Catenulispora sp. GP43: one gene and its partner. The main gene of each other region encodes a partner of the protein of the gene in region 2 in a complex. Links are inferred from orthologs where the notes say so. Each region holds a gene or a part of one and is shown on either strand. Other genes may lie near its edges.

Region 1 (6,740 bases), on a different replicon or contig from region 2:
CGTCGCCGCCTGAGAACCTTCTCGGGATGGTCCGGATATCCTCCGGACCATCCTCGAAGGCTCAACGGAACTGTTTTACACAACCGCTCCGCCGCAGCTCAAACGCGGCGGAGCGGTTTGTCGTACCTGACGTTTGCTTAGTGACGCAAGCACCTGGTTGACTTCGCTCATGCATGCCCCTTCCCGCCGCCAATCGCTGCTGATCCTCGGCAGCCTCGGCCTGGCTGCCGCCGCCGGCGGCGCCTACATGCTGGAGAATCACGGCGGCGACAAATCCTCGAAGCCGACCGCGTTCGGCCGCGGCCGCAGCCGCGGCGGCGCCCAGGACGACATCAACGAGGGCCTCGAGGGCCAGACGAACAACGCGACCGGCGAGACCGTCCCGACCCTGGCGCTGGCGCTGGCCGACGACGGCGCCTGGCGGCCGGACGCGGAGGGCTTCCAGGCCGTCGACGACGAGGGCCACCAGATCAAGGGCTACGCCTCGGCGACCAGCATCAACGTCGGGGAGTCCATCGACTTCCACGTCAGCGTGCGTCCGGTGCAGGGCTTCAAGGTCAAGGTCTACCGGCTCGGCCGCAGCAGCACCGGCAAGGGCTCCGAGCTGATCTTCACCAGCCCCCGGATCAGCGGGACGGCGCAGGCTCCGGCCAAGGTCGTCGAGCCCACCCGGACCGTGGTGGCGCCGTGGAAGCTGTCGTACACGCTGAACGTCCCGAACACCTGGCGCGGCGGCCTGTACGTCGCGACCCTGGAGTCCGACGACAAGTACCGGAGCTGCGTCCCGTTCGTGGTCCGCGAGGACGGCAAGGCGGCCGACCTGCTGGTGGTGCTGCCGTTCACCACGTACCAGGCGTACAACATGTACCCGATCGACAAGCAGCTCGGGTCCAGCCTCTACAACGCCTACCAGCCCGACGGCAAGGAGGGCGGCGCCGACATCTGCTCGACCCGGGTCTCCTTCGACCGGCCCTACCACCAGGACGGGCTGCCCCGGCTGTTCGAGCTCGACCAGGCCTTCGCGCAGTGGGCAGAGGCGCAGCCCTACACGATCTCCTACGCCTCGAGCATCGACCTGCACGCCGGCCGGATCGACCCGACGAAGTACAAGGCGCTGGTGTTCTCAGGCCACGACGAATACTGGTCGCCGCAGATGCGCACCGTGCTCCAAGGTGCGCTCACCGAGGGTGTCAGTGCCGCGTTCATGGCCGCGAACAACGTCTACTGGAACATCCGCCTGGACACCTCGGACGGCGGCTCCCCGTACCGGCAGGTGACCTGCTACAAGCGGCACGAGGACCCGGCGGCGAAGGGCGGTGTGGCGCCCACGGTGCTGTGGCGCGACCTGAACCAGCCCGAGCAGCAGACGCTGGGGTCGATGTACACCGCGATCATCACGGACGCGCAGCCGCAGCCGCTGGTGGTGAGCCAGACCGGGCACTGGTTCTGGGCCGGGACCTCGCTCAAGGACGGGGACCAGATCCCGCACCTGGTGGCCGGGGAGGCCGACAAGGTGTTCCCGCATGTGAAGGGCGGGCCGAAGGCCACGGTGCTGGCGTCGTCGCCGTTCACCGCCGAGGGGCCGAAGAACCAGCCGGTGACGGACACGCAGCAGACGGTGCTGTGTCAGTACCCGTCGGGGGCGTGGGTGTTCGACGCGGGGACGTTCCACTGGAACCACGGGCTTTCCACCCCGGGATTCGCCGATCCGCGGATCCAGCGCGCGACGCGGAACCTGCTGGACCGGATGACGGGGAAGTCGGGGAAGTCGGGGAAGACCGGGGCGTAGCCCGGCGCCCAGGCCCGGCGCTTAGCAAAACCCAGGGGCCCCGAGCAAGATTCTTCCAGGAAAATTTTTCTCCACAGCCGGTGGACGAATCGGCGACGCTCCCGTGCACGTCAGAGCTTCACGATCAGTCGATGGTCAGATTATTCACAGGGGGCTTCCACACTCTGTCCCCAGGTACGTCGGCGTGTCTCCACAGCTTTCCCCAGGTTTTCCACAGGTTATCCACAGGGTGTGTGGACGACCGCCTCGACCCGGGGGGCGCGGTTCCGTACCGTGGAGGCTTCAAGGCTGTGGGGACCCGTCAGGTACAAAAGACATACAGGGTTTCGCGGGTGTAGCGGCACGGGCAAGGGAGGCGGGTAATGAGCATCGACGACCTCCCGTACACCGCCGACGAGGCCTACCAGGGCGGCTTCGAGCGCACGCCGCCGCAGGACATCCCGGCCGAGCAGTCGGTGCTGGGCGGCATGCTCCTGTCCAAGGACGCCATCGCCGAGGTCATCGAAGTCATCAAGCCCATCGACTTCTACAAGCCGGCGCACGAGGCCGTCTTCGGCGCCATCCTGGAGCTCTACGGCCGCGGCGAACCGGCCGACCCGGTCACCGTCGCCGCGCTGCTGACCAAGAAGGGCGACATCAACCGCATCGGCGGCGCGCCCTATCTGCACACCCTGATCAACTCGGTCCCCACCGCCGCGAACGCCGGCTACTACGCCGAGATCGTCAAGGAACGGGCGGTCCTGCGCCGCCTGGTCGAGGCGGGCACCCGCATCGTCCAGATGGGCTACAGCACCGACGGCAGCGACGTCGAGCAGATCGTCGACGCGGCCCAGCAGGAGATGTACAACGTCACCGAGGCGCGCACCAGCGAGGACTTCGTCCCCCTGGCCGACGCCATGGAGGGCGCCCTCGACGAGATCGAGTCGATCTCCAACCGCTCCGGCCAGATGACCGGCGTGCCCACCGGCTTCCACGACCTGGACGCGCTGACGATGGGCCTGCACCCGGGGCAGATGGTGATCATCGCGGCGCGCCCGGCCATCGGCAAGTCGACCCTCGGCCTGGACCTGGCCCGCAGCTGCTCCATCAAGAACGGCCTGACCTGCGTCATCTTCTCCCTCGAAATGGGCCGCAACGAGATCATCATGCGCCTGCTGTCCGCCGAGGCCCGCGTCGCCCTGCACCACATGCGCAGCGGCACCATGACCGACGAGGACTGGGCCCGCCTGGCCCGCCGCATGGGGCCGGTCTCCGAGGCGCCGCTGTTCATCGACGACTCGCCGAACATGTCGATGATGGAGATCCGCGCCAAGGCGCGGCGCCTGAAGCAGCGCCACAACCTGCAGCTGGTGATCATCGACTACATGCAGCTGATGCAGCACAGCGCGGCCAACTCCAAGCGCCCCGACAACCGCCAGCAGGAGGTCTCGGAGATCTCCCGCTCGCTGAAGCTGCTGGCCAAGGAACTCGAAGTCCCGGTCATCGCCATCAGCCAGCTGAACCGCGGCCCCGAACAGCGCACCGACAAGCGCCCGATGATGAGCGACCTGCGCGAGTCCGGCTCCCTGGAGCAGGACGCGGACGTCATCATCCTGCTGCACCGCGAGGACGCCTACGAGCGGGAGTCGCCGCGCGCCGGCGAGGCGGACCTGATCGTGGCCAAGCACCGTAACGGTCCGACCGCGAACATCACGGTGGCGTTCCAGGGGCATTACTCGCGGTTCGTGGACATGGCTCAGAGCTGAGTCAGGGTACTTCGAGCTCCGTCACAGGAAATCGCGCCAGAACGGCACCGTCACCTGCGGATCCGCGTGATCGTCCCAGTTCAGGCCTTGGCCGCCGAACTCCTGCTGGACGTAGTCCAGCAGGTTGAGGCCGTAGCAGATGATGTCGGTCTGCCACACCGACAGCACCGGGTGGCCGAAGCTGCCGTGTCCGGCCGGCAGGAATCGGTGCCCGTACACCGGGACCAGTACCGGGACCTGCGTTAGCGCCTCGCGCGCGATCGCGAGCGCGGCGTCCATGGCGTCCGGACGGGGGCCCCAGGCATCGTCCCAAAAGGCATTCTGCTCGACGTCGAACAGCACGCCTTCGGTCGGCCGGTCCAGCTGATCCCGGAGTTTGGCGCGGTCTCCGTCACGCCAGTCCGGCCACGGCTCGCGCCAGGTGCTGATGACGCCGGGCGGGTCGCTGTGCGGGATGCTCACTGGCAGGCCGGCTGCCAGGAAGGCCCGGTGGTCGTCGGCGAACCGGAAGGCGAACTCGTCCTCGATCCGGGTGAACTCCGCGGAGGTCAGCCCGGGTTCGATCACCCACTCGGTCCCGGCCAGCCCGGCCAATCGCCGGGCCGCCTCGGTCCCCAGTTCCGTACCTTCGTCGGCGGTCACCCGCCAACCCTAGCGATTTGGCCGCCCGTCTAGCCGCGGACGACGATGCCCGTCCACTCCGTGGGGGCACCGCCGTCCAGGGTGAAGCCCGGGTAGTTGAGGCCGTCGGTCGCGGCGGGGTGGGTCTTCTCCAGCAGGGTGACGAGGTTGTCGAGCACGCCGGGCTGGTTCAGCTTGTCCTGCGACATCCGGCCGTTGCTGAGGCGGACCAGGCCGAACGTGTCGTGCTCACGGGCCGCCTCGTCGACCAGGGCGATCAGGTTCAGGGTCTTCGCATCGATCTTGGCGCCCCCGCTCATCAGCGGCTGGACCCGGGCGATCCACTCGGCTTGGCAGTCGGCATCTTGGCCGTGGATATCTCGCCGCCGGTGCCGACCAGGTCCGAGATCGTGTGGCCGGTCGTGGACGGTCCCGCCGAACTGCTGCTGCCCGTCAAGGGGGCGGAGGGGGCCGAGGGGGCCGTCGCGGCCGAAGTCGCCGTCGAAGCGGCGGACGTCGACGCGGAGGCCGACGCGGTCACCGTCGCCGAGGTGCTCGGCGCCGGCTGGCCCGCGGCCGCCGCCGACGACGACTTCGAGCTGGAGCATCCAGCCAGGACCATGACAACAGCCATACCCTCACACAGTCGCCAAAGCCTCCGTGGGCGGCAGCCGCGAAGCGCGCACCGCCGGGTGCACCCCGGCCAGGACGCCGACCGCGAGCGCGGCCGCGACCCCGCCCGCGACGGCTTCGGCGGGGATGACGGCGGGCCAGTTCCGCGACATCGCGTAGCCGGCGGTGCCCAGGATGCCCACCGCGGCGCCGGCCACGCCGCCCATCAGGCACAGAAGGACCGATTCGGTGAGGAACTGGCCTCTGACCTGGCGGCGGGTGGCTCCGAGGGCGCGGCGCAGGCCGATCTCCCGGCGGCGTTCGAGGACTGAGACGATCATCGTGTTGGCGACGCCGACCGCGCCGACCAGCAGGGCCACGCCGGCCAGGCCGAGGAAGAGGCCGGACAGGGCGGTCTCGGTCAGCTGCTTGGCGGCCAGAGCCGCGGAGGGCTGGCTGACCACGATCTGGCCCGGGTTCTGCGCGTACATCGTGGCGGCCAGGACGGATTGGACCGCGTAGATCTGCGATTCCTGGACTCGTGCGTACAGCTGCGTCGGGTGCTCGTCGAAGGCCAGGTAGTGGCGGGCCGCGTCCCAGCCCACGATGACGGACTGCTGGATCTCGGGCGTGAGGGGGCTGGCCGTGAAGATGCCGACCACGGTGAACGCCTGGGAGCCGATCCAGATCTGCGGCGCGGGTTCGCCCTGCGGGAGGGTGGTGATGCCCAGCCAGGTGGCGGCCACGGAGCCGAGGACGACAGTGGGGAACGCTTCGTCCGAGGCGTTCAGGTAGCGCCCGGCGGCGAGGTTGGCTCCGATCACCGCGGGCAGGTCGTAGCCCTTGGCAGCCAGGGCGGTGATCCCCGAGCTCTCCTGGGCCGGGATGGCCTGAGAGCGGCGTACCTCGGCCTGGGTGTTGCCGACCTCGGCGACCTTCTCGACCGGGGGGATCCTGGCGACCATGGCGTCGGCCGTCTTCGGCACCGGCGGCAAAGTCTGGGTCTGCTGGTCGACCACGGCCTGGGCGCTGAGCAGGTTCGTGCCCAGGGCGGAGAGCTGGTCGGTCAGGGCTCGTTGGGACGAAGCCGGGATGCCGACGACCATGATCACGGTGGCGATCCCGATCGAGATGCCCAGGGAGGACAGCACGGCTCGCATCCGGCGGGTGCGCGGGCCGAGCAGGCCCAGGAGCAGGATGTCGGCCGGATTGAGGCGCACGGGCTGGCGCGCGGGAGCGGAACGGACGGTGCGCGCGGTACGAGCGGCGCCGGCCGGGTCCGCGCCACGGCGGGGCGCTGACGGGTGGCGATCCGAGCGGGTCACGGTGCTGATCCCCCCGGGGTGGCAAGAGGCGTACCGGCCGTGCCGGGCATGCCGCGCACCGAGTCCGACCTGATCTTCCCGTCCAGGATCTCCACCCGCCGCGGCAGTTCGTCAGCGATCTGCCGATCGTGCGTGATCAGCGCGATGGTGGTCCCGCCCTGGTTCAGGGCGCTCAGCAGGTCGAGGATGGCACGCCCGTTGGCGGTGTCCAGGGCGCCCGTCGGCTCGTCGGCCAGCACCAGGGCCGGGTCGTTGACCAGGGCCCGGGCGATGGCGACGCGCTGCTTCTCGCCGCCGGAGAGCTGGTGGGGCTTGTGGCCGCGGCGGTGGGCCAGCCCGACCTTGTCCAGCGCGGTCTCGGCGAGCGCTGTGCGGGAGCGCCGGGGCACGCCGGCGTAGAGCAGGCCGGTGGCGACGTTCTGCGCGGCCGTGAGGCCTTCGATGAGTTGGAACTGCTGGAACACGAATCCGATCTCTCTGGCGCGCAATGCGGACAGCTCGCGGTCATTGAGGGTGACGACGTCCTGGTCCCGGATGGACACGGTCCCGCTGGTCGGCCTGTCGAGGGTGCCCATCAGGTTGAGCAGCGTGGATTTGCCCGAGCCGGAGGGTCCGACGATCGCGATCAGTTCGCCGGCCTCGATGACG
Region 2 (6,833 bases):
GCTATCGGGAAGGCCGCGGTCGGCACCGAGCCGACCGCCGAGGCCCAGGCCCCCGGGCCGCCGCCCTCGCCGACCAGATCATCGGCGGAGTTCGCGGCGCGGAAGTCGGTGGACATCAGCGCCGGGCGCACCACGCCCCCGGCGTTGTCCAGCGTCACCAGCGCCTGGCGCTGCCCGGAGACGGCGACCGCCTGGACCCCGTCCAGGATGTCGCCGTCACAGGCCTTGACGAGCGCGTTCCACCACTCGTGCGGGTCGTCGTCCCCGGCCGCGGCGTGGGCCACCGCCGCCTTGCGGATCACCTTCCCGCTGAGGGCATCGCAGACGACAACTCGTGTAGTGCTGGGCGAGGAATCGATACCCGCGACGATCGGCATGACGCCAGATCATGCCCTATGCGCCGCGCGCCGGAAACAGGCCCGCCCAAAGGAGTTCCGGCGCCCGTCGCGCGATTCAGTGTCCTGGTGGTGACCCACCGTCATCGCAGGTAGTCAAGCAGCTGATCGGCGTAGGTGTGACCGCGCAGCTTGGCCAGGGTCTTGGCCTCGATCTGCCGGATCCGCTCGCGCGTGACGCCGAAGGTGCGGCCGATCTCCTCCAGGGTGTGCGGCTGGCCGTCGGTGAGCCCGTAGCGCAGCTGCACCACGCGCTTCTCCCGCTCGCCGAGCGTGGACAGCAGCGCGTCCAGGTGCTCGCGCAGCATCACCACGGCGACGGAATCGGCCGGGGAGACCGCGTCGGCGTCCTCGATGAGGTCGCCGAGCGCCACGTCGTCCTCCTCGCCGACCGGCGCGTGCAGCGACACCGGCTCCTGGGCCAGGCGCAGCACCTCCACGACCCGCTCGCAGGCGACGCCCAGGACCTCGGCGATGTCGTCCGGAGAGGGCTCGACGCCGTTCTCCTGCAACAGCCGGCGCTGCAACCGCACCACGCGGTTCATCAGCTCGACCACGTGCACCGGCACCCGGATGGTGCGGGCCTGGTCGGCCAGCGCCCGGCTCATCGCCTGCCGGATCCACCAGGTCGCGTAGGTGGAGAACTTGTAGCCGCGGGTGTAGTCGAACTTCTCCACCGCGCGGATCAGACCGAGGTTGCCCTCCTGGACCAGGTCCAGGATCGACATGCCGCGACCGAGGTAGCGCTTGGCGATCGAGACCACCAGGCGCAGGTTCGCCTCGATCAGCCGGCGCTTGGCGGCCTGGCCCTCCAGGACCAGGATGGCCAGCTCCCGCCGCAGCTGCGGCTTGAGGTGGGTCTCATAGGTGAGCTTCTCCTCGGCGAACAAGCCGGCCTCGACAGCCTGGGCGAGTTCCACCTCCAGCACCGCGTTCAGCAGCGGTACCCGACCGATCTCCCGCAGATACTGCCGGAACAGGTCGCCGGCCGGTCCGGCGGAGTCGGCCCAGGCGTTGACCTTCGAATCCGCCTCGGCTTCCTTCTCCGGCTCGGTGTCGGCCTCCTCCTCCAGAGCCGCTTCGAGCTCTGCGATTTCCGGCGCGGCGGGGCCGGGGATCCGCAAGGGACTGAGCTCCTCCGGATCGCCCAGACCGACAGCGGTCCGGGCCTCGGCCGCGGACGAAGCAGTGGGGTGGGGGGTCGGCGCGGCGTCGAGGAGGGCTACCGGTCCCTGTGCGACAGCACTGTTCACGACAAGCTCCAAGTGGGGGTTCGCGACGTCTTCGCCACACGCTTACCCCGCGCGCCCCTGAGCTATCCCAGATAACGGAAACTCAACCAAGATCGATATCACCTGGCAGTCACGGAACCGTGACCGTTATGAGACTTCCGCCAGGCCACGCTTGTATTGCTCCAGCGCCACGAGTTCACCGAAGAGTTTGTTGTATTCCTCTTGACCTGTAACCGGATTCAGCCGTTGCAGCTTGGATCTCACGTCCTTGATACGCCGGTCGACAGTGTGGATTCGCACCCTTGTCATGATTTCGGCGACGTAACGCTCGTCGGCCGCGCCGCGGGAATGTACGGGTTCCACGGTGAGTTCGGTGACCAGTCCGCGGATGGCGTCGTCAGGGGCCTGATCCTGCACCCGGCCGGTCCAGTTGTTGTCATTGCCGGTCGCACAGCCGCCGGCCCCGCGCACCGCCGCGCACACCGCGGCATAGGCGGGAACGGTGAACTCCTCCGGCGCCAGGCCGTCGAAGGTCGCGCCCGCCAGTTGCGGGAACTGCAGCGCCATCTTCAGCGCCTCACGCTCGGCGCCGGCCACGGGGTCGCGTTGTCCGGGCACGGTCGCGGCCTCGGCGCCGAACAGGCCGTCCGGCTCCGGCGGGCCGTAGCCGCCGCCGCGATTGCCGTCGTAACCGCCGCCGTATCCGCCGCGATCGCGATCGCCGCGGCCGCCGTAGCCGCCGTAGCCGCCCCGATCATCGCGGCCGCCGCTCCGGCCCGGCCCGCGACCGCCTCCGAAACCGCCCTCTCGGCCCCCGTAGCCGCCGCGCCCGCTGTTCGAGCCCTGATTCCCCCGGCGGTCGTTCCGGTCGCCGCCACGGCCGCCTGAGGGCCCCTGGCCGCCGGAGAGCGGGACCTCCGGCCGGACGCCGGCGGCCGCGAGCAGCCGGCGCACCGCCGACTGCACGTCCCGCTCCTCCAGCCCGAGCCAGCCGGCCAGCCGGCGGGTGTAGTCGTTGCGCAGCGCCGAGTCGCGGATCTTCGCCACGATCGGGGCGGTGGCCCGCAAAGCGTGCACCCGGCCCTCGGACTCGTCCAGGTTCTGCTTGGCCAGCTCGGCGCGGATCACGAACTCGAACAGCCGGGTCCGGGTGGCGACCAGCTCGCGCACGGCCGCATCGCCCTTGGCCAGCCGCAGATCACACGGGTCCATCCCGCTGGGCTCGACGGCGACGAAGGTCTGCGTGACGAACTTGTCCTCGTCCAGATAGGCGCGCATGGCCGCCTTCTGCCCGGCCGAGTCGCCGTCGAAGGTGAAGACCACCTCCACACCGAGGAACTGGTTCCGGTCGGCCAGCAGCCGTCGCAGGATCTTGATGTGCTCCTCGCCGAACGCGGTGCCGCAGGTGGCCACCGCGGTCGGCACGCCGGCCAGGTGGCAGGCCATCACGTCGGTGTAGCCCTCGACCACGACCGCGCGCTCCTGCTTGATGATCTCCTTGCGCGCGAGCTCCAGGCCGTAGAGCACCGAGGACTTCTTGTAGATCGGCGTCTCGGGGCTGTTGAGGTACTTCGGGGTGTCCGGGTCGTCGGTGAGCCGCCGGCCGCCGAACCCGATCACGTCGCCGGACAGGTCGGCGATCGGCCACATCAAGCGGTTGCGGAAGCGGTCCATCGCACCGCGCCGGCCCTCGGAGGCCAGACCGCCGGTCAGGATCTCCTTGTCGGTGAATCCGCGTCCGCGCAGGTGCCGGACCAGCGACTCCCAGGACTCCGGCGCGAAGCCGACGCGGAAATGCTCGATCGCGGACGCGTCGAAGCCACGCGCGCTCAGGATCTCCCGGGCCTTGGCGGCGGCCGGCGTGGCCAGCTGGTCGACGAAGTACTCCGCGGCGGCCCGGTGCGCCTCGATCAGGCGGGTGCGCTCGCTGCGCACACCCTGGTTCGTGTAGCCGCCCTCGGTGTAGCGCAGCTCGATGTTGTACTGCCCGGCCAGCCGCTCGACCGCCTCGGGGAACGAGAGGTGGTCGTACTCCATGACGAACTTCAGGACGTCGCCGCCGACCCCGCAGCCGAAGCAGTGGTAGAAGTTCTTCGACGGGCTGACCTGGAAGGACGGCGACTTCTCGTCGTGGAACGGGCACAGGCCCTTCAGGTTCCCCCCGCCGCCGTTGCGCAGTTGGACCACGGCGCCGACGACATCGACGATCGAGGCCGCCTTGCGTACTCGTTCGATGTCGTCGTCTTTGATCTGGCCGGCCACAACCAGAGTTTAGCTGTGCGGTCAGACGGTACCGAGTCGCCTGCTCAGGGCATACGCGGCGTCGTCGGTGAGGGACGCGACCTGGTCCACCACCACCCGCAGCCGGGTGCAGTCGTCGGTGGCGTCGGCGTACCAGGCGCGGAAGGCCGGCTCCAGGTGGTCCGGCAGCGCGGACAGGCCCTCCACCAGGCTCGTCACCAGCTCCCGTTGCAGGCGGCGGCGCTCGCGCGCGTCGTCGCGCTGCATCACGTAGCGCGCGGTGATCGCCTTCAGCAGCGCGCACTCCAGCCGGGTCTCGCGCGGTACGACCAGGTCGGCGGCGTACCGGGTGAGCGGTCCGGTGACCGCGGCTCTGTCGGCGTCGCCGGCGGCGGCCTCGCGGGTGGCGGCGGCCGCGGACTGGCAGAACCGGCCGATCAGGCTGCTGGTGGCGTTCTTCAGCGCGGCCTGCGCGGCGAACGTGCCGTCGTAGTCGCCGGGCCAGTAGTCCAGGTCCATCAGCCGGGACAGGGCCTCGGACAGCTCGGGGGCGTTGGCGCCCGGGGCATAGCGGATCTCGGCGAGCTCGAACAGCTCGGCCTGCTCGCTCAGCGAGAGCAGAGCCTTGGGGACCAGGTAGCCGGCGTGCAGGGCGTCTTCGAGGTCGTGGACGGAGTAGGCCACGTCGTCGGACCAGTCCATCACCTGCGACTCGAAGCAACCCCGGCCGGGCACCGCGCCGGTGCGCATCCAGTCGAAGACCGGCTCGTCGTCGGCGTAGACGCCGAACTTGCCGGTCCCGCGCGCCTGGCCCTCGGCCCGGGTCCACGGGTACTTCGTCGCGGCGTCCAGCGCGGCCCGGGTCAGGTTCAGCCCGCCGGGCTCGCCGTCCGGACCCAGCGCCTTGGCCTCCAGCCGGACCAGGATCCGGAAGGACTGCGCGTTGCCCTCGAAGCCGCCGCACTCGGCCGCGGCCAGGGCCAGCGCCTCCTCGCCGGTGTGGCCGAACGGCGGGTGCCCCAGGTCGTGGGACAGGCAGGCGGTCTCCATCAGATCGGGGTCGGCGCCGAGCTCCTTGCCCAGTTCCCGGCCGATCTGCGCACATTCCAGGCTGTGCGTGAGCCGGGTGCGCGGGCTGTCCAGATAGGCACCGAACGCCGAGTCGCTCGACCCCGGCGCGACCACCTGGGTCTTGGCCGCCAGCCGGCGCAGCGCCGCGCTGTGCAGCACCCGGGCCCGGTCCCGTTCGAACGCGGTACGCCGCACGTTGCTGGGGTGGTCCGGCAGATGACGCTCCCGGTCGGCGTCGCTGTACGCATCGGCGGGCGTCCTCAGATCAGTCACCGCCCCACGGTAACCCGCGCGGGCCAACAGAAACCGAAGACTCGGCGGCGGAGCTTCACATGGCTCGGACGAGCGGCCGCCCCGGGTCGGGCTCCCGGGACGGCCGCCCTGCTCCTTCTTTTACAGCACGAATCTCTACTGCGGCTCCATGATGAATATGTTGTTTCTAGAGCAGTTCCTCGAAGGGGGCGAGGACCATGCTGCGGACCCCGGCGTACTGCGCCAGGATCTCGACGTCGTCGGCGCACGCCTTGCCTTCCGGCGAGTCGATCCCGGCGCGCAGGTCGTCCATCGAGTCCCAGCGCAGCTCGGCGATCCGGAAGTACGGCTCGCCCCGGACCGGGACCGGGTTGTCGCTGATCGCGTAGGAGCGCAGCAGCGGGATCCGCCGGGCCAGCGGGATGTGTACCTCGCGGTAGTGGCGCTCGAAGGCCTCGGGGTCGGTCGGCCGCTCCCAGAAGACGAGGAAGCGGGCGGGGGTGGTGGTCACGGTGGTTTCCTCTCGGTCGGTGTCTCACCGGTACATACCGGCGGCACCGGCCGGACTCATCGCGGCAGGCCGAAGCTGTCGAACAAGGCCGGATCGGCGAACACCACGTTGGCCGTGACCAGGCCGCCGACGACGGTGAAGACCTGGAGCGTGTGCCGGTGGTGGCCGCCGCCGGGGCTCGGGGCGTAGGCGGCCAGCGCGGGCTGGCCGTTGGCCGAGGTCGGGATGGCGCGCCAGCCGGTGCCGTTCAGCCGGAAGACGCGCTCCATGAACAGGCCGTAGTCCTCGCGACCGCGGTACCAGAGCGGGACCGGCGGCATCTCCATGACGACGTCGTCGGCGAGCAGCCGCACCAGCGCCGGCACGTCGGCGGCCTCGAAGGCGTGGATGTAGCGCTCGATGGTCGCGTGCCGGCCGGGATCGGGCGCCTCGCGCACGTCGGCGGCGTCCCCGAGCCCGGCGACGGCCGCGCGGGCCCGCTGCAGGGCGCTGTTCACCGCCGCGACCGTGGTCCCGAGCTGGTCGGCGACCTCGGCGGCGGAGAAGTCGAGCACGTCGCGCAGCACCAGCGCGGCCCGCTGCCGCGCGGGCAGCTCCTGCACCGCCGCAACCCAGGCCAACCGCAGGTCGGCGCGAGCATCGGCGTCGAAGCGGGCATCGGGGAAGGGCTCGAGCCAGGGGATGTCCAGCGCCGGGCGCAGCGGCGCCTCGGTGTCCCGGCTCGGGGCGCCGAGCCCGGAGGGCAGCGGACGGCGCCCGCGCGATTCGAGCGCGGTCAGGCAGACGTTGGTGGCGATGCGGTAGAGCCAGGTGCGCAGCGAGGCCCGGGCCGGATCGTAGCGTTCGCGGGCCTTCCAGGCGCGGAGCAACGTCTCCTGCACCTGGTCCTCGGCGTCCTGGAACGAGCCGAGCATGCGATAGCAGTAGGCCGTCAGCTCGGCGCGGTGCGCTTCGAGGTCCACGCGCTCGTCCACGGCACCAGGCTAGGCGATCCCTCCGACAACACCACCAGCACCACCAGCACCGTCAACACCGCGGACCGCTAGCGTTGCCGCATGAGCGATCAGGGACCGCCGGCCGTCGTCGCCGGAGAGAAGGAAACCCTCCTGGCCTTCATGCGCTACCTGCGCG

Evidence for each region. The genes of interacting proteins can lie anywhere in the genome.
Region 1: the proteins of dnaG (region 2) and dnaB are in contact, whole or in part, in a crystal structure (PDB 2R6A), measured with the Geobacillus stearothermophilus proteins. The link is inferred for Catenulispora sp. GP43 from one-to-one orthologs. Residues at the interface, in WP_049624496.1 of Geobacillus stearothermophilus: Lys456, Leu457, Leu458, Pro459, Ala460, Asn463, Ala464, Leu467, Leu535, Leu536, Ile537, Ala538, Gln544, Glu545, Asp548, Tyr549, His552; in WP_033016901.1 of Geobacillus stearothermophilus: Ser13, Glu15, Ala16, Gln18, Glu91, Leu92, Asp94, Ala95, Val96, Pro97, Thr98, Ala99, Ala100, Asn101, Tyr104, Tyr105, Ile108.

What each region holds. Positions count from the first base shown.
Region 1 is NZ_JBGCCT010000003.1:2,615-9,354, forward strand. The notes cover bases 1,523-4,342. They hold dnaB (replicative DNA helicase), read left to right. Parts: upstream 1,523-2,151; coding sequence 2,152-3,534; downstream 3,535-4,342. Other genes in these bases: ABH926_RS07175 (N,N-dimethylformamidase beta subunit family domain-containing protein), read left to right, coding at 1,523-1,789; ABH926_RS07185 (hypothetical protein), read right to left, coding at 3,556-4,176; ABH926_RS07190 (hypothetical protein), read right to left, coding at 4,206-4,342. Outside these bases: rplI (50S ribosomal protein L9), read left to right, coding at 1-13; more of ABH926_RS07175, read left to right, coding at 170-1,522; more of ABH926_RS07190, read right to left, coding at 4,343-4,763; ABH926_RS07195 (ABC transporter permease), read right to left, coding at 4,794-6,092; ABH926_RS07200 (ABC transporter ATP-binding protein), read right to left, coding at 6,089-6,740. UniProt on the Escherichia coli protein: The main replicative DNA helicase, it participates in initiation and elongation during chromosome replication. Travels ahead of the DNA replisome, separating dsDNA into templates for DNA synthesis.
Region 2 is NZ_JBGCCT010000012.1:107,691-114,523, forward strand. Bases 1,333-4,245 are described here. They hold dnaG (DNA primase), read right to left. Parts: upstream 3,890-4,245; coding sequence 1,775-3,889; downstream 1,333-1,774. Other genes in these bases: ABH926_RS24535 (RNA polymerase sigma factor), read right to left, coding at 1,333-1,648; ABH926_RS24545 (deoxyguanosinetriphosphate triphosphohydrolase), read right to left, coding at 3,911-4,245. Also shown: ABH926_RS24530 (FGGY family carbohydrate kinase), read right to left, coding at 1-377; more of ABH926_RS24535, read right to left, coding at 479-1,332; more of ABH926_RS24545, read right to left, coding at 4,246-5,212; ABH926_RS24550 (EthD family reductase), read right to left, coding at 5,379-5,702; ABH926_RS24555 (sigma-70 family RNA polymerase sigma factor), read right to left, coding at 5,759-6,664; ABH926_RS24560 (DinB family protein), read left to right, coding at 6,758-6,833. UniProt on the Escherichia coli protein: RNA polymerase that catalyzes the synthesis of short RNA molecules used as primers for DNA polymerase during DNA replication.